Regions from separate parts of the Lysobacter sp. Root667 genome, predicted to be linked through region 3. Evidence: predicted binding sites of a transcription regulator. Region 3 holds the regulator's gene; each other region holds the start of a gene.
The links. The regulator HrcA, encoded in region 3, represses chaperone genes, less so after heat shock. The targets are predictions, from matches to a motif close to TTNGCACTCNNNNNNNNNGAGTGCNAA.
Positions count from the first base shown of each region.

Region 1 (7,708 bases), on a different contig from region 3:
GCCGGAATGGCGCGATCGCGGCTTACGCCGCTCCCACAGGAAGCGCGTCGCTACAGGAAGCGCGCCGCCGCAGGAAGCGCATCGCCCTAGGAAGCGCGCCGCCATGGCGCGTCGTCGCCGGAATCGGATCGGCGGCCCTATCGGATCGACGCGGCTCTCTGCGAGGTCCCGACAAACGAACGCCCGCATTGCGCGGGCGTTCGTCGTAGCCGCGGGCGGTTTCGCCGATTACGGAATCAGCGTGCAGCTCGCCGGCTTGGTCGAGGTGAACAGCGAGGCGCTGGCCCACTCCGGATGATCGATGAAGGGATTGCGGTTGCCCTGGAAGCTGAAGATCACTTCGTTGCGGGCCTGCTCGGCGGCGTCCGGCGGGTCCTGCGTGTGCCAGGCCAGCAGCGTGCTCAGCAGGCCCATGTAGGCCGGCGAGGACGAGGTGATCACGATCTTGCTGCGGTCGTCGGTCAGCTCCAGGTCCGGCTCGCTCTGGCCGGTGACCGGATGGGTGTCGCCTTCGTAGCGGATCGCCATGTACATCACCGCGCGGGCCATGTTGCCCTTCATGTGGCCCCAGACCTGGAACGAGCCCGCGTTGCCGTCCGGCGTCTTGACCCAGTTGGAGTTGCCCGGGTACACGCCGCTGCCGCCGCCGTAGCCGGCATTGGCTTCGGTGACGCGCTCGCCGCAGCCGCTGGCCAGGGTGCAGTCCGCGTACGGCTTGTTGCCGCGGTCGGCGTTCCAGGTCGCGTCGGTCAGGTACAGCATGTGGGTGTCGGTGTAGGGCGCATGCGGCAGGCCGAGGTTGCCGGTGGCGCTGCCGAAGCCCAGCGAGTTCGGCCAGGTGTGCTCGCGGTTGTACTTCAGGCCGCTGCCGCTGCCGGCGCGGTCGGTGACCTTGAGGTAGCTGCGGTTGCGGTAGGCGTCGAGGATGCGGCCGGAATTGTTGGGATCCTCGTCGGCGATCTCGAGGATGCTCCAGGTGTTGGTGGTGCCGCCGCTGTACGGGTAGACCGTGTGGCCCTTGATGGTTTCGTGCAGCGAGCAACGCAACTGGCCGGCGCTGCTGGTGTTGACGTGGGCGTAGTAACCGCCGCCGCCACCGCCGCTGGCCACGCTGAAGCCGACCACGGTGTTCTGGGCCGGATGCGCGCCGCCGCTGTCGGTGACCTGCGATGCGACCACGGTGTAGGTGCAGCTCTCGCCGGCGAACAGCGCGGTGCCGGTGGAAGCGGTGAAGCTGGTGCCGCTGGACGGGTAGGTCAGCGCGACCGTGCCGGACTGCGCGCACTGCAGGGTCAGGGCGCCGCTGCCCAGGGTCACCGCTTCGCTGAAGCTCACCGCGAGGTCGCCGGCGGCCGGGAAGCTGTTGCTGCCGTTGGCCGGCGTGGTCGAGGTCACGGTCGGCGCCGGGTTCGGCGTCGAGAAAGTCTGGCCGGCGTTGCAGGCGCCGAAGCTCTGCGCGGCCGACGCCTGCCAGGCGAAGTTCGCGTAGGTGCTGCCGCTGCCGGACAGGCGCAGCGAAGTGCCGGCGGCGGTCGAACCGCTTTCCGATACCGGCAGGTTGCTGCTGGTCAGGCCCGCGGCCGGGCCGTTGGAGGCGGTGATCGCGCCCTCGTAGCTGAGGAACTGGACCACGTTGCCGCTGCCGTCGACCAGGGCGAAGCCGTCGTTGCTGCCGTTCTGGATGCCGTTGGTCGGGTAGCTGAGCACCGCGATGCTCACGCTGCCGCCGCAGGCGACCGTGCTGCCGGCGGGCAGCAGGTCGTTGTCGTAGCTGGTGGCGGCCGACGGCGTGGCGCCGTTGTAGAGGTAGATGCGGTAGTTGCTGAGGGTTTCGCCGGCGGTGGCGACGACCTCGATCTTCTCGCCGACGTCGCCGCTGGAGGTGGCGTCGTCGTAATGGAATTCGTTGATGAAGACGGCGGCCGGTGCGGCGGTGGGCAGCGCGGCGGCGAGCAGCAGGCAGGACAAGCTCGTACGGGAACGACGTAAGGACAACGGCATCGGGCGACTCCCTTTCCCCAGGTGGTCGCCGCAGTCTAGTCGGCCTTTGTGACATCGCCTGCCGCAGCGCAGCAGGCGACCGGGTTCACAGCACCACGCGGGTGCCCTTGGTCAGGCTGGCGCGCGGCCGCCCCGTGCGCAGTTCCGCCAGTTGTTCGGCGATTTCCACCAGCGGCGCCTTGGACTTGGTCGGGGTATCGCGGAAGGCCACGATCAGGCGCAGTTCCAACGGGTCTTCGATCAGCAGGGCCTCGGCCGCGGCCACCGAATCCATCTCGGTATCGGCCGACAAATTCATTTTGCCGCGCCCGGTCGCCAGCCATTCGAACTGCACGCCGGTGATCAGCGCGACCTCGCGCAAATGCGCGACGCTGGGAAACTTGCCCTGCGCACTTTCCCAGTGGCCGACCGCGCTGCGTTGCACGCCGACCGCCGAACCCAGTGCCGCCTGCGACATGCCGGCATGGCGTCGCGCCAGTCGTATCCTTTGCTGTGGCGTCATGTGTGAAGCTCCTTTTCGAGGGTTTTTGCCTACAAAATAGCCATTTGCTACCAAAAGTCACTAGGCGACCAATAGAGAGGAGACCTTGTACGCTTTCGGTAGCAAGTTGAGCCTGATAGGTGGTTGGAAGTCAATGGTGACGGCATTCGCCCTTTTACGGTGCCACCAGGAGTCGGCAGATTTTGCGACCGGACACCTAGAAAATGACGCGGGGAGTGCACAAGATCCATCCACGCCAACACGGATGTGGGCACACGACACGAGGTCGGTTCGGGGGAAGGGGCGCAGGATCGCGCCATGCTGAGGACGGCCGTCTCCGCACCAAAGAGCGCGTTCCACGGGACGCGCTCTTTCTTTTTGGGCGATGCAAACGCAACGCCTGCATCGCTCGCGACGCAACCGTCGCATGTCGCGCGAGCGGAGCGTCGATTTGCGCATGCCTTATGTGGCGGCGGCGTGAGCCGCGATGGCGTCGCTTCTTTAATATATGAAGCCCTCGCGGATCGTGCCGTGCCCGCAATGGGTGGGCCATCGGCCGACGGAGTAAGCGCATAGAGAGCGCCCGCCCCAAGGGGACCGGCTTCCTGTGGGAACGGCGTAAGCCGCGATCGAGTTCCAGATATCAAGCAACCCTCCCTGGACGCTGCATTCGGCGCCGGCTTCGGGGTGGAGCGACCTGAGTCGCGAGCACGCTGCTTCATGGGGCGGTGCGATCGCGGCTTACGCCGCTCCCACAGGGGCCAGATCGGAGCCGGCGCGGATCTGGCCCGTCCGACCGCATGCGATCGCCGCATGCGGCTCGCGGTTCGGTCCCCGGCCCGGCCTGGCTTGCCCTCATCCCTCGGACCAGGACCCGACCTGACCCGACCCGACCCGACCCGACCCGACCCGACCCGACCCGACCCGACCCGACCCGACCCGACCCAGCGGATCACATCGCCTCGACCCTGCCGACCCGACCCGCCGTATCGCCCCCCGCTTGAAAAGCCCCGCCGCCGCCCCATCTCGTGGCTATCCCGGTTCGCCGGGCGTTTTTTGCCCCCGGCATTGGCACTCTGCCGGGGTGACTGCTAAAATTCGCGATCTTTCCCCACCCATTCAACCACTTAGAGGTTGCCAATGAATATCAAACCGCTCTACGACCGCGTGGTCATCAAGCGCATGGAAGAAGAAAAGATGTCCGCCGGCGGAATCGTGATTCCGGATTCGGCCACCGAGAAGCCGATCAAGGGCGAAGTCGTCGCCGTCGGCGAAGGCAAGGCGCTGGACAACGGCAGCGTGCGCGCTCCCAAGGTCAAGACCGGCGACAAGGTGCTGTTCGGCAAGTACAGCGGCACCGAAGTGAAGCTCGACGGCACCGATTACCTCGTCGTCAAAGAAGACGACATCTTCGCGATCCTCGGCTGATCCGGCTGCGGGAACCGAGCCGTCGTAGCGCCTGCGCCGACGCCCCGACCCGCACCGCAGTCCGAAGTTTTCGAACCCCTTACTCAATTCGCATCCGGAGTTAGCAACATGGCTGCCAAGGAAATTCGTTTCGGTGAGGACGCACGCGCCAAGATGGTGCGCGGCGTCAACGTGCTCGCCAATGCCGTCAAGGCCACCCTCGGCCCGAAGGGCCGTAACGTCGTGCTCGAGAAGAGCTTCGGCGCCCCGACGATCACCAAGGACGGCGTGTCCGTCGCCAAGGAGATCGAGCTCGCCGACAAGTTCGAGAACATGGGCGCGCAGATGGTCAAGGAAGTCGCTTCCAAGACCTCCGACAACGCCGGCGACGGCACCACCACCGCGACCGTGCTGGCCCAGGCGCTGATCCGCGAGGGCATGAAGGCGGTCGCCGCCGGCATGAACCCGATGGACCTCAAGCGCGGCATCGACAAGGCCGTGATCGGCGCAGTCGAAGAGCTGAAGAAGATCTCCAAGCCGTCGTCGACGAGCAAGGAAATCGCCCAGGTCGGCGCGATCTCGGCCAACTCCGACGCCGACATCGGCGACCTGATCGCCCAGGCGATGGACAAGGTCGGCAAGGAAGGCGTGATCACCGTCGAAGACGGTTCGGGCCTGGAGAACGAGCTCGACGTGGTCGAGGGCATGCAGTTCGACCGCGGCTACCTGTCGCCGTACTTCATCAACAACCAGCAGTCGATGTCGGCCGAGCTGGACGACCCGTTCGTGCTGCTGTACGACAAGAAGATCTCCAACGTGCGCGACCTGCTGCCGGTGCTGGAAGGCGTCGCCAAGGCCGGTAAGCCGCTGCTGATCGTCGCCGAGGAAGTCGAGGGCGAGGCCCTGGCCACGCTGGTCGTCAACACCATCCGCGGCATCGTCAAGGTCTGCGCCGTCAAGGCTCCGGGCTTCGGCGACCGTCGCAAGGCGATGCTGGAAGACATGGCCGTGCTGACCGGCGGCACCGTGATCTCCGAGGAAGTCGGCCTGCAGCTCGAGAAGGCCACGATCAAGGATCTGGGCCGCGCGAAGAAGGTGCAGGTCTCCAAGGAGAACACCACCATCATCGACGGCGCCGGCGATGCCGACGCCATCCAGGCCCGCATCAAGCAGATCAAGGCGCAGATCGAAGAGACCTCTTCGGACTACGACCGCGAGAAGCTGCAGGAGCGCGTGGCCAAGCTGGCCGGCGGCGTGGCGGTGATCAAGGTCGGCGCTTCGACCGAGATCGAGATGAAGGAAAAGAAGGCTCGCGTCGAAGACGCGCTGCACGCCACCCGCGCTGCCGTGGAAGAAGGCATCGTCCCGGGCGGCGGCGTCGCGCTGCTGCGCGCCAAGGCCGCGATCGCGGGCCTGAAGGGCGCCAACGAAGACCAGAACCACGGCATCCAGATCGCCCTGCGCGCGATGGAAGCTCCGCTGCGCGAAATCGTCACCAACGCCGGCGAAGAGCCGTCGGTCATCCTGAACAAGGTCCAGGAAGGCAAGGGCGCGTTCGGTTACAACGCCGCCAACGGCGAGTACGGCGACATGCTCGAGTTCGGCATCCTGGACCCGACCAAGGTCACCCGTACCGCGCTGCAGAACGCCGCGTCGATCGCCGGTCTGATGATCACGACCGAAGCGATGGTCGCCGAGCTGCCGAAGAAGGACGAGCCGTCGATGCCGGGCGGTGGTGGCATGGGCGGCATGGGCGGCATGGATTTCTGATCCAGCCCCATCTGCGTCATCCGGAAAGGCCCGCCTCGTGCGGGCCTTTCTTTTGGGTGCGGGCCGATGCGCGTCGGCGGACTCGCGCCGGTTCGCCCGATTTGCGGATGCGCTGCAACAGCGGACAATGGCCGCCGGATTCAGCAACGGAGGCGGGATGCGTTCCAGCCGGCGGTACTCCCAGACGATCGTGCTGGCCCTGTCGTGGCTGCTGCTCAGCGGTTGCGCGGTGGTCTCGGTCAAGCAGCACGCCGTCGGCGACGCCGCGATCGCGCGCCGCTCCGACGTCCTCAGCAGCGGCAAACTCAGCGCCGACGCCGCCACCACGCTGGCCGCGGCCGGCCTGGAACAGGGCGCCTGCACGCGCGAGCCCGATCCCTGCGTCGCCCAGATGCGCGGCGCCGCGCCGGTCGAGGCCTGGCTGGCCGCATCGGCGGAACTGCAGCTGGCGCGCCTGCAATCGGACAAGGAGGCGCAGCCCGTCGGATCGCCGCTGCGCACGCGCCTGGCGACCGAGGCCGCCAGGCTGTCCTATGCCTACCTGTTCCTGACCCCGCGCACGCCCGAGCAGCGCGTGTTCGAATCGCGCCAGCAGCGCGTGCTGGCGATCTACAACCGCGCGGTCGAGCTGCTGTCCCAGGCCACGTTCGAAAGTAGCCGCGCCCAGGGCGGCGTCGGCAGTTCACCGGTGCGGGTCGGCGAGTTCCAGACCACGGTCGCGCTGCACGGTTTCGAGGCCAGCCTGCTCGGCCAGCAGCCCGACGAACTGCTGGCTTCCGACACGCTGGGCTTCGACAACCTGCGCGCGGTGTATCGGCGCGATGGCTTCGGCACCAGCCTGGTCGCGGTGTTCCCGCGTGCGCAGCGCGATCCCGAGCGGGCCCAGGTCGCCTACCGCGACACCCGCTACCTGCCGGTGACGGTGACGGCGCGCTTCCCCGGCGACGATCTGGACGCGGTGCTGACCAGCCGCGAACTGCGACTGGACGCCTACAACCCGTATCGGATCGACAGCGAAACCATCGCCGGCCGCACCGTGCCGCTGGCGGCGAATTTCTCCGCCGCCTACGGCGTGTGGCTGGCGCGTTCGGAGCTGGCCAAGCTGAGCCTGGAAAGCCTGCTCAGGCCACGCCAGAGCACCTCGTTCCGGCCGCGCGTCTACCTCAACCAGCCTTACGATCCCGACAAGCGCGTGATCATCCTGGTCCACGGCCTGGCGAGCAGTCCGGAAGCCTGGGTCAACCTGGCCAACGAACTGCTCGGCGACGACGAACTGCGCGACCACTACCAGGTCTGGCAGGTGTTCTATCCGACCAACCTGGGGTTGCTCGCGAGCCGGCAATCGATCGATGCGGCGCTGCAGTCCACCTTCCGCCACTACGATCCGGAAGGCGACGACGCCGCCAGCCGCGACGCCGTATTGGTCGGACACAGCATGGGCGGGGTGATCGCGCGCCTGCTGGTCAGCGACAGCGGCGAACGCGTGCTCGACGCCACGCTGGAGTCGTTCTCGCCCGAGCAGGTCGCGCGCTTGCGCCAGGAGCCGCTGGTGCGCGGCCTGACCGTGTTCGCGCCGATGCCGCAGGTCGGACGCGTGGTGTTCATGGCCTCGCCGCACCGCGGCGCCGGTGTCGCCGACGGCTGGGCCCTGCGCGTGGTGCGCAAGCTGATCGGTTTGCCGTTCGAGGTGCTGCGCGAAACCGCCGAACTCGCGCGCCGCGCCGATGTCGACGAGCAGGCCTTGCAGAAGGTCGGCTTTCGCAAGGGGCGCCCGCCGACCGGTCCCGACGATCTGAGTCCGGCGTCCTGGTTCATGCACGTGACCCAGGGACTGACCATGGAGCCGGGCCTGCCCTTCCACACCATCGTCGGACGCAAGGACCCGAGCGTGCCGCTGGCGCAGTCCAGCGACGGCTACGTGCCGTATGCGAGCGCGCACCTGGACGGCGCGGTCTCGGAGGTGGCGATCGCCTCCGGCCACAGCGTGCAGGAGACGCCGCAGGCGATCATCGAGCTGCGCCGGATCCTGCGCGAGGACGAGCGCGCGCA
Region 1 is NZ_LMHF01000010.1:134,480-142,187, reverse strand. Features, by position in the region: gene ASD78_RS08455 (endonuclease) at 229-2,001, opposite strand; gene ASD78_RS08450 (helix-turn-helix domain-containing protein) at 2,087-2,503, opposite strand; gene groES (co-chaperone GroES) at 3,623-3,910, shown strand; gene groL (chaperonin GroEL) at 4,019-5,659, shown strand; gene ASD78_RS08435 (alpha/beta hydrolase) at 5,817-7,708, shown strand, end outside.
Region 1: a site for HrcA is predicted at 3,551-3,577, ahead of groES (co-chaperone GroES). Genes of this name have one in related genera too.

Region 2 (7,708 bases), on a different contig from region 3:
ACGAAGCCGAACGCGCGGCCTGGCTGAGCTTCGCCGTGGTCGGCGGCGGCCCGACCGGGGTCGAGCTGGCCGGCACCCTTGCCGAGATCGCACGCAAGACCCTGCGCCGCGAATTCCGCCGCATCGACCCGGCCCAGGCCAAGGTGCGGCTGATCGAAGCCGGTCCACGGGTGCTGTCGAGTTTTCCGGAGGAATTGTCGGAGAAGGCGCGCAAGCAGTTGCAGAAGCTCGGCGTCGAAGTGGTCACCGGCACCCCGGTGAACGCGATCGACGAACGCGGCTACACCTTGGGCGACACCTTCGTGCCGGCGCGCACCGTGGTCTGGGCCGCGGGCGTGGCCGCGTCCAAGCTGGGCGCGCTGTTGGACGCGCCGCGCGACCGCGCGGGCCGGGTCCAGGTGCTGCCCGACCTCAGCGTGCCCGGACACCCGGAGATCTTCGTCGCCGGCGACCTCGCCAGCGTGCAGCAGGACGGCAAACCGGTGCCGGGCGTCGCGCCCGCGGCCAAGCAGATGGGCGCGCATGTCGCGCGCGCGATCCGCGACCGCATCGCCGGCCGCAGCACGGCGCCGTTCCGCTACAAGGACTACGGCAACCTGGCGACCATCGGCCGCATGGCCGCCGTGGTCGACGTGCACGGCTTCAAGCTCTCCGGCCTGCTCGCCTGGTGGTTCTGGCTGGCCGCGCACGTGTTCTTCCTGATCGGCTTCCGCAACCGCGTGATCGTGCTGATCAACTGGGCCTGGGCGTACTGGAGCTACCAGCGCCACGCCCGGATCATCCTCGGCGATCGCGAGGAATAGTGCAGTAGGCGCGACGGCGGACGCGCACTGCGTCCGTCGCCGCGCTCAATCCAGGCGCTCGCGACCGCCGTGCGCGTCCACGCGCCACAGCTGGCCGCCTTCGTACAAGGCCGCCTGCGCCACCGCGCCGGGCTCGTGCATGTCCAAGTCCAGCGCCAACACCCTGCCCTGTTGCTGCAGCCGCACCCTCGGCACGATCGTGTGGCCGATCGCGATCCGGCGCACGCCGTAGCGCTGCAGCGCGCGATCCAGATGCGCCGAGGGATCGGCTTCGCGTACGTACCTGGGATCGTCGGGCAAGGCCATGCCGCGGTACCAGGTCACGCCGCTGCGGCCCAGGATCGGCTTGATCGCGGAAGGCAGGTCCGCCATCGGCGTCCCCAGATGCGGCCGCATCGCGGCATTGGCCGCGGCGATGTCGAGATCGCGGTCGAGGAACTCGGCGCTGATGCCGCCGTGCACGAGCAGATGATCGCCGACGCGCGCGATCACCGGCTTGCTGCGCAACCATGCGCCCAGTACCGAACGTTCCGAAAACAAGGGCTCGCCGCCCAAGGCGGCTTCGCTCGCGACCAGGTGCCGCGGCCAATGCTTCTTGCGGCCCGAGGTCGCGAGCTGCTCGTGGTTGCCGAGCACGTAATGCACACGCCCGCCGGCCTGCCGGGCTTCACCGTCCAGGCGGTAGATCAGCCACAGCAGCGGCAGCATGTCGTGGCCGCGATCGACGAAGTCGCCGACCAGGGCGATATGGCCGTCGCCGTAGCGCCAATGCAACTGCGCGTCGAGCACGCCCTGCGCACGTAGCAGGGCGACGAAGGCGTCGAACTCGCCTTCCATGTCGGACAGCATCAGCAATCGCGGCGGATTGGCCGCATACACGCCGTCCTGCGGCGCCGGGGTCGGCCGCAATGCGACTTCGAAGCGGGTGCGCGCCGGATTGTCGACGCGCACGGCAAGCAGCGGCAGCGGCTGCGCCGGCAGGCGCGTTTCGCGCATGCGCCAGGTCGCACCCTCGGACTCGGTGGCGGCAACGCGGAAACCCTGCGCATCGACGAACACGTGCGGCCCGTCCAAAGCCAGCGCCGGCCGTTCGAGTATCCGGAAACGCTGGCGCGCCGCGTCCCAGCCGAAGGCGACGTTGCCCTGGCCGTCCTTCAATTGCCAACCGCCGAACACCGCCAGCGCCGGCGCCGTCACCGAGGTCAGCACCAGTGCCCATAGCAGCCACTTGGCTATCCGTCGCATAGGTCCTCTCGTATCGCCAGACCTGGATCGTACCTGGCGCCGGCCAGCGCCCCGCGGCGGTGGAGCGCCGCGGTCGCGCGTCGACTGCGCCCACGCATCAGCGTTGCGTGGCGCCTTGCGCAACGTCAGCTTGCTCCCGTATCGCACAAAACGAAACGGCCCGGTTTCCCGGGCCGTCGTCGTTGGCTGGTTTGCGCGGATCAGGCCGCGAACAGCGCCCGCATCTTCTTCAGCGCGTTGGCTTCGATCTGGCGGATGCGCTCGGCACTGACGCCGTACTCGTCGGCCAGTTCCTGCAACGTGACCTTGCTGTCGGCATCGAGCCAGCGGCGCTTGACGATGTCGCGCGAACGCTCGTCCAGGCCGGACATGCCTTCGCGCAGCAGGGCGAGCTGGCTGTCTTCCTCGTCCTCGCGCTCGTAGCTCTGCGAGGGGTCTTCGTCGTGGGCGCGCAGGTACGCGGCCGGCGACGGCGGAGCGTGGTCGTCGTCCTCGTCGGACGGCGCATCGAAACCGATGTCGCGGCCGGACAGGCGCGACTCCATCTCCAGCACTTCGCGCTCGGAAACGTTGAGGTCCTTGGCGACCTGGCTGACTTCCTCGGCGTTCATCCAACCCAGGCGCTTCTTGCTCTTGCGCAGGTTGAAGAACAGCTTGCGCTGCGCCTTGGTCGTGGCGACCTTGACGATGCGCCAGTTCTTGAGGATGAACTCGTGCATCTCGGCACGGATCCAATGCACGGCGAAGGACACCAGGCGCACGCCCTGTTCCGGGTCGAAGCGCTTCACGGCCTTCATCAGACCGATGTTGCCTTCCTGGATCAGGTCGCCGATCTGCAGTCCGTAACCGTTGTAGCCGCGGGCGACGTGGACCACGAAGCGCAGGTGCGAATGCACCAGCTCGCGGGCGGCGTCGAGGTCTTCTTCGTCGCGGAAGCGACGCGCCAGACTCTGCTCGTCTTCGACGGTCAGCACCGGAATGCGATGCACCGCGCCGATGTACGCGTCCAGCGAACCGAGCGCGCTGGGCACAGGCAGGTTGTTGGCGACTAGGGCGTTCGAGAGAGGGGTCTGGGTCATGGCAGCCATCTTAGCAGTCGGGGTCTAGGACTGCTAAAGACCCCGGAAGTTCCGCAGTGTTGCGTGGATAGAACGAATGTCGCCCGCTGCGGCCGCTCCACGAATCCGGCCGCGCGCCGGGAGAAACAAGAAATTAACAACTAAATCAATGGCTTATCTAAACACATCGGACGTGTCCAGGGGGTGAACCGGCCCAGGCGCCACACCCGCCGGCTGAACGGGCACTACAGGACATGGGGACCGGCCCGGCCAGCCCAAGCCTGACCTTCGGCAGGGGCGGCGGCGGTCCCAGGCTATTCCTTACTTATTGCAGGCCGACCCTGCCCGACCTCCGAGGGGGTACAGACCTGGGGCGTTTCCGAGCCGATCAGACCAAACGCCGCAATTCGCCCACCGAATCGAAGAACTCCTCCGCGCCCGCCGCGCGCAGGGTGTCGGGGTGCGCGTAGCCCCAGCCGACCGCCCCGAAGGCCACGCCCGCGCGCCGCGCGGCCTCGCCGTCGCTGACCTGGTCGCCGATGTAGATCGCCTGCGACGCGTCGGTCCTCGCCTGCCTCAGCATCCGCGCGATGCGCCGGTGCTTGCCGAGCATGTGGGCGCCGCCGTCGACCCGTTCGATCGCCTCCAGCAACTCCGCGTCGAGCACGCGGCGCACGTTGTCGGCGGAATTGGACGTCAGGATCGCCAGGCGCGCCCCGCCTTCGCGCAGGTGGCGCAGCGTTTCCGCGACGCCCGGAAACAGCGGTACCGGCGGCGCGGCGCGCATGCTGCGCACGAAGTCGGCCGCCACGATCGGCAGCTTCCATCTGGAAAACTCGAACTCCCGCAGCAACTCGCGCGTGCTCAGCCGCCGCATGTCGTCGACGCGGTCCTCGGGGATGGCCTTGAAACCGTGGCGCTGCGCCAGCGCGTGCTGCGCCTCCATAAAGAAGGGGAACGAATCGGCCAGCGTGCCGTCGAAATCGAAGATGACCAGCGGGTAGCGCATGTCGGCGGCTAGAGGCGACGAAGGCGCATTTTGCCGGCAGCCGCGCCCATCGTGCCAACTGCTTACGGCATCGGCTTGTTCAGCGCCGGCCGATTACCAGTACAGCGCATAAAGCGCGACCAGGATGGCGATCACGCCCAGCCCGCCGACATTGAAACCTGTCGGTGTGCGATAGCTGACGTCGTCGACGCGGATCAGGTCGCTGCCTTCCTTCTGCCTGGGCGTGATCAGCGACACGATCACCGCCAGCGCCAGCGCCGCCAGGAACACGAGGCCGACGCGGTCGATGAACGGCAGCGCTGGCCAGGTCAGTTTCAACAGGACCGACAATACAAACGAGCTGATCGCCGCGGCCAGCGCGCCCGCCTCGTTGGCGCGCTTCCAGAACAGGCCCAGCATGAAGATCACCACGATACCGGGGGTGAAGAAACCCGTGTATTCCTGGATGTACTGGAAAGCCTGGTCGAAGCTGCCCAGCAGCGGCCGCGCGCTCAGGATCGCCAGCAGCACCGCCACCGCCGCGGCGATACGGCCGACGCGGACCAGATGCGCCTGATCGTCGTTGCGTCTGCGCTTGGCGTAGAAGTCGAGAGTGAAGATGGTCGCGATCGAATTGATCTTCGAAGCTAGCGACGCCACGATCGCCGCCACCAGCGCGGCGAAAACCAGGCCGAGCATGCCGGTCGGCAGCATATCCATCATCGTCGGATAGGCCTGATCGGGCTTGGCCAGGCCGGGCGCCAGCATCACCGCGGCGATGCCCGGTATCACCACCACCAAGGGCATCAACAGCTTCAGGAACGCGGCGAACAGCACGCCTTTCTGCGCTTCGCCCAGGTTCTTCGCCGCGAGCGCGCGCTGGATGATGTATTGATTGAAGCCCCAGTAGCTGACATTCATGACCCACATGCCGCCGATCAGGACGCTGATGCCGGGCAAGTCCTTGTAGAACGGGCTGTCCTTGCTCAGGATCATATTGAAATGTTCCGGGTGGGCGTCCAGCAGCTTGCGGTAGCCGGCGACGAGGCTGCCGTCGCCGATTTGCGACAAGGTCAGGAAGGTCACCGACAAACCGCCCAGTACCAGCAGGCAAACCTGCACGATGTCGGTCAAGGCCACCGCCTTCAGGCCGCCGTACAACTGATAAGCCAGCGCGAACGCGCCCAGCAGCACCAGCGCCGCCATCGGGTCGAGGCCGGTGACCTGGTTGACCGCGATCGAGCCGAGCCACAGGATCGAGGTCAGGTTCACGAACACGTACAGGCCCAGCCAGAACACCGCCATCAGCGTGCGGATCCTGTGGCCGTAACGTTCTTCCAGGAACTGCGGCATCGTGTAGATGCGGTTGCGTATGAACACCGGCAGGAAGAACTTGCCGACGATCAGCAGCGTCGCCGCCGCCATCCATTCGTACGAGGCGATGGCCAGCCCGATCGCATACCCGGAACCCGACATGCCGATGATCTGCTCGGCGGAAATATTGGCGGCGATCAGCGAAGCGCCGATCGCCCACCACGGCAGCGCCTTGCTGGCGAGAAAGTAGTCGCTGGCGGATTTCTTGCGGCCGTCTTTCTCGCGCGAAACCCATTGCGCGAGCGCGAAGATGCCGATCAGGTAGACCAGCACGATCGTCAGGTCCAGGGTCGACAGTTTCAAGGCGTTACCCCCTCAGTGTGACGCCCGCCCTGCGGTTGCAGGGAAGGAATTAATGGCTTCAAAAAGCGGACTTTCCGAAACCCCTTATGCGTCGCTCACTTGCTGGTTCTGCAGGCGAGCGTCCGCTCCGCTTCGCCCTGCGGGGCCAGCGCGATGCGCGAGAACGACAGTTGCAAGGGCGCGGCGGTTTCGATCGCCAACAGGCCGGACAACTTCGACAGGTCCGCGCCGGCCAGCGCGAAACACTTCAACGGTATGCCGAGCGTGGTCCATTGGCCGGCCGGCAGCGACGCCAGCGACTCGCGCAGCGGCAAGTTCGCGCCGCAACCTTCGCCGCAGGCGACGGCGACGGCCACGTCGCCCTGCGGCGGTGCGTCCACGCGCAGCGTCAGCATGAGCTGTACGTCGCCGTTGGCCTCCCGCGTCAGGTCCTTCGCGGTGTCCGCGATCAAGGCCAAGCGTGCGCGCGCAGACCCTGACCAGGTCACGCGCCGCGCGTCCTCCTGGCGCCGGTGATCGACCGCGGCGATGCGGATGCTGCCGTCGCCCAGCGCCGCAGGCAGCGTCTTGATGCCGACGGCGCGCCGATCGGCGCCTTCCAGCGCCATCGACAGTCCCGGCGCCAGCATGCCGAGCCCGTAGTACAGGCCCGGTTGCGCTTGCGCGAGCGATACGCCGGCAGTTTCCGGCAGCGGCGCGAGATCGCCCTTGCTGGCATACGTCAGGCCGTAGCCATAGGCGAACTGCGGGCGGTAATCCTTCTGGCCGACGTTGTTGGCGTACTGATCGGCGCGGCGCGGCCAGGAGAAGCTGAGTTTGCCCTTGAAGTCGTAATGGACCCCGCCGTCGGGCCTGCGCAGCAACACGTCGGCGATGCCGCCGCCTTCGCTGCCCGGTAGCCAAGCCGCAACGAAGGCGTCGGACGCGTTGATCTCGCGGTTCACCCACAGCGGCCGGCCGCTGAGGAACACCGTCACCACGGGTATGCCGTCGGCCTTCAGTTTCCTGATGAGCTGCAGGTCGCTGTCGTCGCCGGGCTTGTAAAGCAGGGTCGGCAGATCGCCCTGGAACTCGGCGTAAGGGTTCTCGCCGATCACGACGATGGCGGCGTCGGGTTTGCTCCGATATTGGCCGTCGAGGGCGAGCTCGGCGCTGCCGCCGGCGCTCTCCACCGCGCTCTTCAGCCCTTCCCAGATCGTCTCGGCGTTCGGAAAATCGGCGCGAGTGGTGCCCGTGCCCTGCCAGGTCAATGTCCAGCCGCCGCTCTGCTTGGCCATGCTGTCGGCGCCGTCGCCGGCGATCAACAGCTTCTGCTTCGGATCCAGCGGCAACACGCCGCGCTGGTTCTTCAGCAGCACCAGCGATTCGCGCACCGCCTGGCGCGCGACCGCGCGATGCTCAGGCGCGCCCAGCAGTTCGAACTTGCCGCCGAGCGCGCGCTGCGACGGCTTGCCGGCATCGAACAGACCGAGCCGGAATTTCACCCGCAGCAGGCGCCGCACCGCATCGTCGATCCTGGCGATCGGGATGGTGCCGGCCTTCGCCGCGGCCAGCGTGCTCTCGTAGAACGGTTTCCAGCTGTCGGGCGCCATCACCAGGTCGACGCCGGCGTTCACCGTCGCCGGACACTGCGTGTTGTCGCAGCCAGCGACCTGGCCGTGCGCGTTCCAGTCGGTGACGACGAAGCCGCCGAAGTTCATGCGCCCCTTCAGCACGTCGGTGACCAGCGGCTTGTGCCCCGCCAGTTTCACGCCCTGGTAGCTGCTGAAGGAAATCATCACCGCTTGCGTGCCGGCGGCGATGGCCGGCGGGTAGCCGGCGTTGTGCACGTCGCGCAGTTCGGCCTCGTCGACCTGGGTATCGCCCTGATCCTTGCCGTCGCTCGTGCCGCCGTCGCCGAGGTAGTGCTTGACCGAGGAAACCACGTGCGCGCTGTC
Region 2 is NZ_LMHF01000001.1:260,351-268,058, reverse strand. Features, by position in the region: gene ASD78_RS01155 (NAD(P)/FAD-dependent oxidoreductase) at 1-803, shown strand, start outside; gene ASD78_RS01150 (metallophosphoesterase) at 849-2,048, opposite strand; gene rpoH (RNA polymerase sigma factor RpoH) at 2,249-3,127, opposite strand; gene ASD78_RS01140 (HAD-IA family hydrolase) at 3,495-4,115, opposite strand; gene ASD78_RS01135 (sodium/sugar symporter) at 4,209-5,771, opposite strand; gene ASD78_RS01130 (exo 1,3/1,4-beta-D-glucan glucohydrolase) at 5,867-7,708, opposite strand, start outside.
Region 2: a site for HrcA is predicted at 3,138-3,164, ahead of rpoH (RNA polymerase sigma factor RpoH). Genes of this name have one in related genera too.

Region 3 (7,708 bases):
GATCGCGGCCAAGCACGGCTACGACATCGAAGAGCATTCGCTGGTGCTGTACGTGCGCAAGAAGCGCTGAAGGCCGGGATTGGCGATTCGGGATAAGAGCCGAATCGCTCGCGCTGCAAGGCATGAAAGCCCGCCGATGGCGGGCTTTCGTTTGTGGGGTGTGGGTGCGTTCGCGGGCAGCGTCTCGGCCATCGCGATTTGCTCGGGCTGGCGCTGCGACGGGGAGGCGTTATCGCGGCTTACGCCGCTCCTACAGGGAGCGGTGGGTTGCGCGGGGGGGCTATCGCGCCGAGTTCCGAGTATCCAGACCTCAGACCACATCCGCCAGCAGCCGCTTGGCTGCCGCGCGCACTTCCTTGGTCAGTTCCACGCCGCCGAGCATGCGCGCCAGTTCCTCTTCGCGCTGCTTGGCGTCCAGGCGCTGCACGGCGCTCTGGGTGACGCCTTCGCTGGCCGACTTGCTGACCCGGTAGTGGGCGTGGCCCTGGGCCGCGACCTGGGGCAGGTGGGTCACGCACAGGACCTGGCGGCTGGCGCCGAGGGCGCGCAGTTTCTGGCCGACGATCTCGGCCACGGCGCCGCCGATGCCGGAATCGACCTCGTCGAAGACCATGCTCGGGACCGCGTCCAGGCCCAGCGCGGCGACTTCGATCGCCAGCGAAACGCGCGAGAGTTCGCCGCCGGAGGCGACCTTGCGCAGGGCGCGTGCGGGCTGGCCGGGATTGGCGGCGACCAGGAATTCGACGCGCTCGGCGCCGTTGGGGTCGGGGCGGTCTTCTTCGACCGGCTCCAGGGCGATCTCGAAGCGGCCGCCGCCCATGCCGAGCTCGCCGATCAGGGCGCTGGTCGCCGACGACAGCGCTTCGGCGGCGCGCTTGCGCGAGGCGCTCAGGGCGTCGGCGCTACTGCGCCAGGCGCCGCGCGCGCCGACGATCTCGCCGTCCAGGCGGGCCAGGCGTTCGCCGGCGCCGCGCAGCAGTTCGAGTTCGGCGGCCATGCCGTCGCGGTGCGCGGCCAGGTGTTCGGGGGTGACGCGGTGCTTGCGCGCCAGTTCGTGCAGGCGGCCGAGGCGGTGCTCCAGGGTGTCGAGCGCGGATGGGTCCAGGTCGAGGTCTTCGTGGACGCGGCCGAGCAGGGCCAGGGCTTCGTCGACCTGGATCGCGGCGGCGTCGAGCATGGCGTCGACGTCGCGCAGTCGCGGCTCGTGTTCGGCCACGCGCTGCAGTTCGACCCGCACCTGCTGCAGGGTGCGCGACAGCGAGGGGCCGTCGTCGCCGCCGAGGCGGGCGAAGGCGTCGTCGCAGGCGGCGATCAGGCCGGCGGCGTGGGCGTGGCGCTTGTGGTCGGCGAACAGGCGCGCGATCGCGTCGGGTTCCAGGGTTTCGCGTTCGAGTTCGGCGTATTGGTGTTCGAGCCAGCCGATGCGTTCGGACACGTCGCCCTTGGCGATCAGGGCGTCGCGCTCGCGCAGCAGTTCGCTCCAGTCGCGCGCGGCGGCGGCGACCGCGGCGCGGGCGGCGTCGTTGCGGCCGTAGGCGTCGAGCAGGGCGAGCTGGCTGGCTTTGGACAGCAGGGCCTGGTGTTCGTGCTGGCCATGGATCTCGACCAGGCGCGAGGCCAGGTCGGCGAGCTGGCCCAGGGTCGCCGGGCGGCCGTTGATCCAGGCGCGCGAGCCGCCGTCGGCGCGGATCACGCGCCGGACCTGGCAGCTGTCGTCCTCGTCGAGTTCGTTGTCGCGCAGCCAGGCCGCGGCCGGCGCGGCATCGTCCAGGGAGAAGTCGGCGACCAGTTCGGCGCGGTCGGCGCCGTGGCGGACCACGCCGCTGTCGGCGCGCAGGCCGCTGATCAGGCCCAGGGCGTCGACCAGCAGCGACTTGCCGGCGCCGGTCTCGCCGGAGATCACGGTCAGGCCGGGACCGAACGCGAGCTCGGCCGCGCTGACCACGACGAAATGCTTGAGGGAGAGATGGGTGAGCATGCGTGGTCGGCGTTGTGGAGCGGCGATTGTGCCGGGTCGCGGATGACCGGGCCAGCGGGAGATGCCGCCACTGTGGGGCGGAACAGTCTCCGGGGCTGAGACCGGCGCTTGCGCCGAACGCCCTGCGTGCTTATATCGACAGCGATGAACCGCCGTCCTTCCGACCTGAGCCTGGACCCGCGTTCGCGGCAGCTGCTGCGCACGCTGATCGGGCGCTACATCCACAGCGGCGAGCCGGTCGGCTCGCAGACGCTGGCGCGGCATGCCGGCCTGGACGTGAGCGCGGCGACCATCCGCAACATCCTGTCCGACCTGGAGGACGCCGGCCTGCTCAGCGCGCCGCACACCTCGGCCGGGCGCATACCGACCGCGCAGGGCTACCGCCTGTTCGTGGATTCCCTGCTGCAGGTGCGGCCGCTGCCCGAGGGCGACCTGGCCCGGCTGCGCAACGAGCTGCCGGCCGGTTCGGGCACCCAGACCCTGCTCGGCAGCGCCTCGGAGCTGCTGTCGGCGATGACCCATTTCGTCGGCGTGGTCAGCGTGCCCAAGCGCGAGCAGTTCGCGTTCCGGCGCATCGATTTCGTGCCGCTGGATGCGCAACGGGTGCTGGCGATCCTGGTGTTCGCCGATCACGACGTGCAGAACCGCATCATCCAGACCAAGCGGCCCTACGACGCCGGCGAGCTGGAGCGGGTCGCCAACTACCTCAACGGCCATTTCGCCGGGCGCCCGGTCGCCGACATCCGCGCGACCCTGTTGCACGAGCTGCGCAGCGCGCAGTCGGAGATGGCCGCGTTGCTGGCGCAGTCGGTGGAGCTGGCCGAACAGGCGCTGGCGCCGGACCGCGACGACGACATGGTGCTGGCCGGCCAGACCCGGCTGATGGGCGTGCAGGAACTGTCCGACGTCGAGCGCCTGCGCGAGCTGTTCGAGGCCTTCGCCCGCAAGCGCGAGATCCTGCAACTGCTGGAGCGCACCATCCATGCGCCCGGCGTGCGCATCTTCATCGGCGAGGAAACCGGCCTGGCGCCGCTGGAAGGCGTGTCGCTGGTGACCGCGCCGTACACCGCCGGCGGCCACGTGCTCGGCGTGCTGGGCGTGATCGGCCCGACCCGGATGGCCTACGAGCGGGTGATCCCGGTGGTGCAGGCCGCCGCGGACGCGCTGGGCGATGCGTTCAAGCCCGAGGGCTGAGCGGCGCCGTCAGGCGCTTTATGTGTGAGCGGTGTGGGCCGCGACCCGACGCGCGCGGCCAGCTTCCTGTAGGAGCGGCGTAAGCCGCGATGCCGACGCGCGTCACCTGCTTCCTGTAGGAGCGGCGTAAGCCGCGATGCCGAAGCGATGGACGCCGGCGCTTGGATTGTGCCCCGAAGCCATCGGAAGCAGGGTTCCGATTTCCGCAATCGCGGCTTACGCCGCTCCTACACGGGGGCGCTATCGAAGCCGGGGCGGGCGCGGTAGGCCGGTCGGAGCGGTCGTGGCTTGTGCCACCGCTGCCCCAAAGCAGTCGGAAGCGGCACCGAAGCGCTGGCGAAACGATGGCGCAGCGGCGCCGGAGCGGCGCCGGAGCGACGGTCCTGGCCGCCGCCAATAGCGGCGTCGGTCTGACTATTCAGGCGGTGAGGCCGTTCATCGTCCCAAAAACGTCGCCGAACAGCGGTGCTCGCTGCCGTTGCCGCACGATCGCTGCAGATCGAGGCACTTCGGCAGCCCGCGCACTTGAACGGTCCGGGCACGGCCCCAATAGCTGCCCCAGTCGCGGATGACCCGCCAGGACCCACCCAGCATGAACCACTCCGACCCCAACTCCGAACTCCACCTCGACGAGCCGGCCGCGGCCGCCACGCCGGACGAGGCCGAGACCCTGCGCGCCGAACTGGCCCAGGTTCGCGAGGACGCGCTGCGCGAGCGCGCCGAACTCGACAACCAACGCAAGCGCCTGGCGCGCGACATCGACATGGCGCGCAAGTTCGCCAACGAGCGCCTGCTCGGCGAGCTGCTGCCGGTGATCGACAGCCTGGAAGCCGGCCTGGCCGCGGCCGGCGGCGATGCCGGCGCGCTGCGCGAAGGCATGGAACTGACCCTGCGCCAGCTGCTCAAGGTCGCCGCCGACAACGGCCTGGTCGCGGTCGACCCGACCGGCCTGGCCTTCAACCCGGAACACCACCAGGCCATGAGCATGGTCCCGGCCCCTGGCGTCGCCCCGAACCACGTGGTCCAGGTCTACCAGAAGGGCTGGCTGCTCAACGAGCGTCTGTTGCGCCCGGCGCTGGTCGTGGTCAGCCAGGACGCCTGAGCGGCGCCCGCCGCAGGCCCGGCCCGGATGAAGGGCGCGGGGCAGGGCGCTTGAACCGCCCGCAGGCGGACCCCAAATAACGCACATCGGCGCCGTAACGGCAGCCGCACCATCTAAAAGCATTCGAGAGGGAGCAACACCATGGGCAAGATCATCGGCATCGATCTCGGCACGACCAATTCGTGCGTGGCGATCATGGAAGGCGGCAACGTCAAGGTCATCGAGAACGCGGAGGGCGATCGCACCACGCCGTCCATCGTCGCCTTCACCAAGGACGGCGAAGTCCTGGTCGGCGCCTCGGCCAAGCGCCAGGCCGTCACCAACCCCAAGAACACCTTCTACGCGGTGAAGCGCCTGATCGGCCGTAAGTTCACCGACGCCGAAGTGCAGAAGGACCTGGACCTGGTGCCCTACGGCATCGTCCAGCACGACAACGGCGACGCCTGGGTCGCGACCGCCGACGGCAAGAAGATGGCGCCGCAGCAGATCTCGGCCGAAGTGCTGGCCAAGATGAAGAAGACCGCCGAGGCCTACCTGGGCGAGCCGGTCACCGAAGCGGTCATCACCGTGCCGGCCTACTTCAACGACAGCCAGCGCCAGGCGACCAAGGACGCCGGCAAGATCGCCGGCCTGGAAGTCAAGCGCATCATCAACGAGCCGACCGCGGCCGCGCTGGCCTACGGCATGGACAAGAAGGGCGGCGACCGCAAGGTCGCGGTCTACGACCTGGGCGGCGGCACCTTCGACGTGTCGATCATCGAGATCGCCTCGGTCGACGGCGAAATGCAGGTCGAGGTGCTGGCCACCAACGGCGACACCTTCCTGGGCGGCGAAGACTTCGACAAGCGCGTCATCGACTACTTGGTCGAAGAGTTCCAGAAGGATCAGGGCATCGACCTGCGCAAGGATCCGCTGGCCCTGCAGCGCCTGAAGGACGCGGCCGAACGCGCCAAGATCGAGCTGTCCAGCGCCCAGCAGACCGAGGTCAACCTGCCGTACGTGACCGCCGACGCTTCCGGTCCGAAGCACCTCAACATCAAGCTGACCCGCGCCAAGCTGGAGTCGCTGGTCGAGGACCTGGTCAAGAAGACCATCGAGCCCTGCCGCATCGCCCTGAACGACGCCGGCCTGCGCGGCACCGACATCAGCGAAGTGATCCTGGTCGGCGGCCAGACCCGCATGCCCAAGGTCGGCCAGGCCGTGGCCGAGTTCTTCGGCAAGGAACCGCGCAAGGACGTCAACCCGGACGAAGCCGTCGCCATCGGCGCGGCGATCCAGGGCGGCGTGCTGGCCGGCGACGTCAAGGACGTGCTGCTGCTGGACGTGACCCCGCTGAGCCTGGGCATCGAAACCCTGGGCGGCGTGTTCACCAAGATCATCGAGAAGAACACCACCATCCCGACCAAGGCCTCGCAGACCTTCTCCACCGCCGAGGACAACCAGTCGGCCGTGACCGTGCACGTGCTGCAGGGCGAGCGCGAGCAGGCCCGCTACAACAAGTCGCTGGCCCGCTTCGATCTGGCCGGCATCGAGCCGTCGCCGCGCGGCATGCCGCAGGTCGAGGTCTCGTTCGACATCGACGCCAACGGCATCCTGCACGTGTCGGCCAAGGACAAGAAGACCGGCAAGGAACAGAAGGTCGAGATCAAGGCCGGCTCGGGCCTGTCCGAGGACGAGATCGCCAAGATGGTCGCCGACGCCGAAGCCAACCGCGAGGAAGACCAGAAGTTCCACGACCTGGTGCAGGCCCGCAACCAGGCTGACGGCCTGATCCACATGGCGCGCAGCACGATCAAGGAGCACGGTGAGAAGCTGCCGGGCGACGCGATCGGCCGCACCGAGGGCGCGATCGCCGAACTCGAAACCGCGATGAAGGGCGACGACAAGGGCCAGATCGAGGCCAAGTCCAAGGCCCTGGAAGAGGCCGCGCAGGCGCTGTTAGCGGCGGTGCAGTCGCAGCAGCCCGGTGCCGACGCCGGCGGCGGCGCCAAGTCCGAGGACGTGGTGGACGCCGAGTTCACCGAGGTCAAGGACGATCAGAAGCCGTGATTCGGGATTAGGGATCGCGGATCGGAAGGGGCGGGTTTTCCCGCTCCTTCCGCCGTTCTCGCTCCCGTTCTGTTCCTAGCTTTCCCGCTGCAACGAATCCCGATTCCCGAACTTCGACTCCCGGCCTCATGAGCAAACGCGATTACTACGAAGTGCTGGGCGTGGCCCGCAACGCCAGCGACGAAGACCTCAAGAAGGCCTATCGCCGCTGCGCCATGAAGCACCACCCCGACCGCAACCCCGACGACAAATCCGCCGAGGCCGCGTTCAAGGAGTGCAAGGAAGCCTACGAGGTGCTGGCCGACGCCAACCGTCGCCGCGCCTACGACCAGCACGGCCACGCCGCGTTCGAACACGGCATGGGCGGTGGCGGCGGTGGCGGCGCCGGCTACGCCGACATGGGCGACATCTTCGGCGACATCTTCGGCAACATCTTCGGCGGCGGCGGCCAGCGCGGTCCGCGCCGCGGCGCCGACATCGGCTACGTCATGGAGCTGTCGCTGGAGGAAGCGGTCGGCGGGCTCGACAAGCAGATCGAAATCCCGACCCTGGACGAATGCGACACCTGCGACGGCTCGGGTTCGGCCGACGGCAAGCTCGAAACCTGCGCCACCTGCAGCGGCCGCGGCCAGGTCCGTTTCCAGCGCGGCATCTTCTCGATGCAGCAGGCCTGTCCGCATTGCGGCGGGCGCGGCCAGACCATCGCCGACCCCTGCCAGGACTGCCACGGCCAGGGCCGGGTCGAGCGCACCAAAACCCTGCAGGTCAAGATTCCGGCCGGCGTCGACAACGGCGACCGCATCCGCCTGACCGGCGAAGGCGAGGCCGGCCCGGCCGGTTCGCCGCCTGGCGACCTGTACGTGGAAGTGCGCGTGCGCGAGCACGAGATCTTCCAGCGCGACGGCGACGACCTGCACTGCGAAGTGCCGATCCGGATCTCCCAGGCCGCGCTCGGCGACACCATCCGGGTCCCGACCCTGGGCGGCGATGTCGAACTGCGGATCCCGTTCGAGACCCAGAGCGGCAAGCTGTTCCGCCTGCGCGACAAGGGCGTGAAGTCGGTGCGCAGCCGCAAGCCCGGCGATCTCTACTGCCGCGTGGTGGTGGAAACGCCGGTCAACCTGACCGTCGAGCAGCGCGAGTTGCTGGAGAAGTTCGAAGCCACCTTCATCGGCGAAGGCGCGCGCAAGCATTCGCCGCGCTCGTCGACCTTCATCGACGGGGTCAAGGGCTTCTGGGACCGCATGATCTCCTGAAGCCGACGCTGGAGCATCGCAACGACGAAAGGGGCTACGGCCCCTTTTTCGTGTCCGCGCGGCGCCGGCTCCGGGAGCGTCGCCGCGTTTGCGCCGGGCCGGTCTCAGCCTCGCCCTGGCGATGTGGTA
Region 3 is NZ_LMHF01000013.1:525,461-533,168, reverse strand. Features, by position in the region: gene fur (ferric iron uptake transcriptional regulator) at 1-70, shown strand, start outside; gene recN (DNA repair protein RecN) at 311-1,978, opposite strand; gene hrcA (heat-inducible transcriptional repressor HrcA) at 2,123-3,172, shown strand; gene grpE (nucleotide exchange factor GrpE) at 3,765-4,274, shown strand; gene dnaK (molecular chaperone DnaK) at 4,416-6,323, shown strand; gene dnaJ (molecular chaperone DnaJ) at 6,452-7,579, shown strand.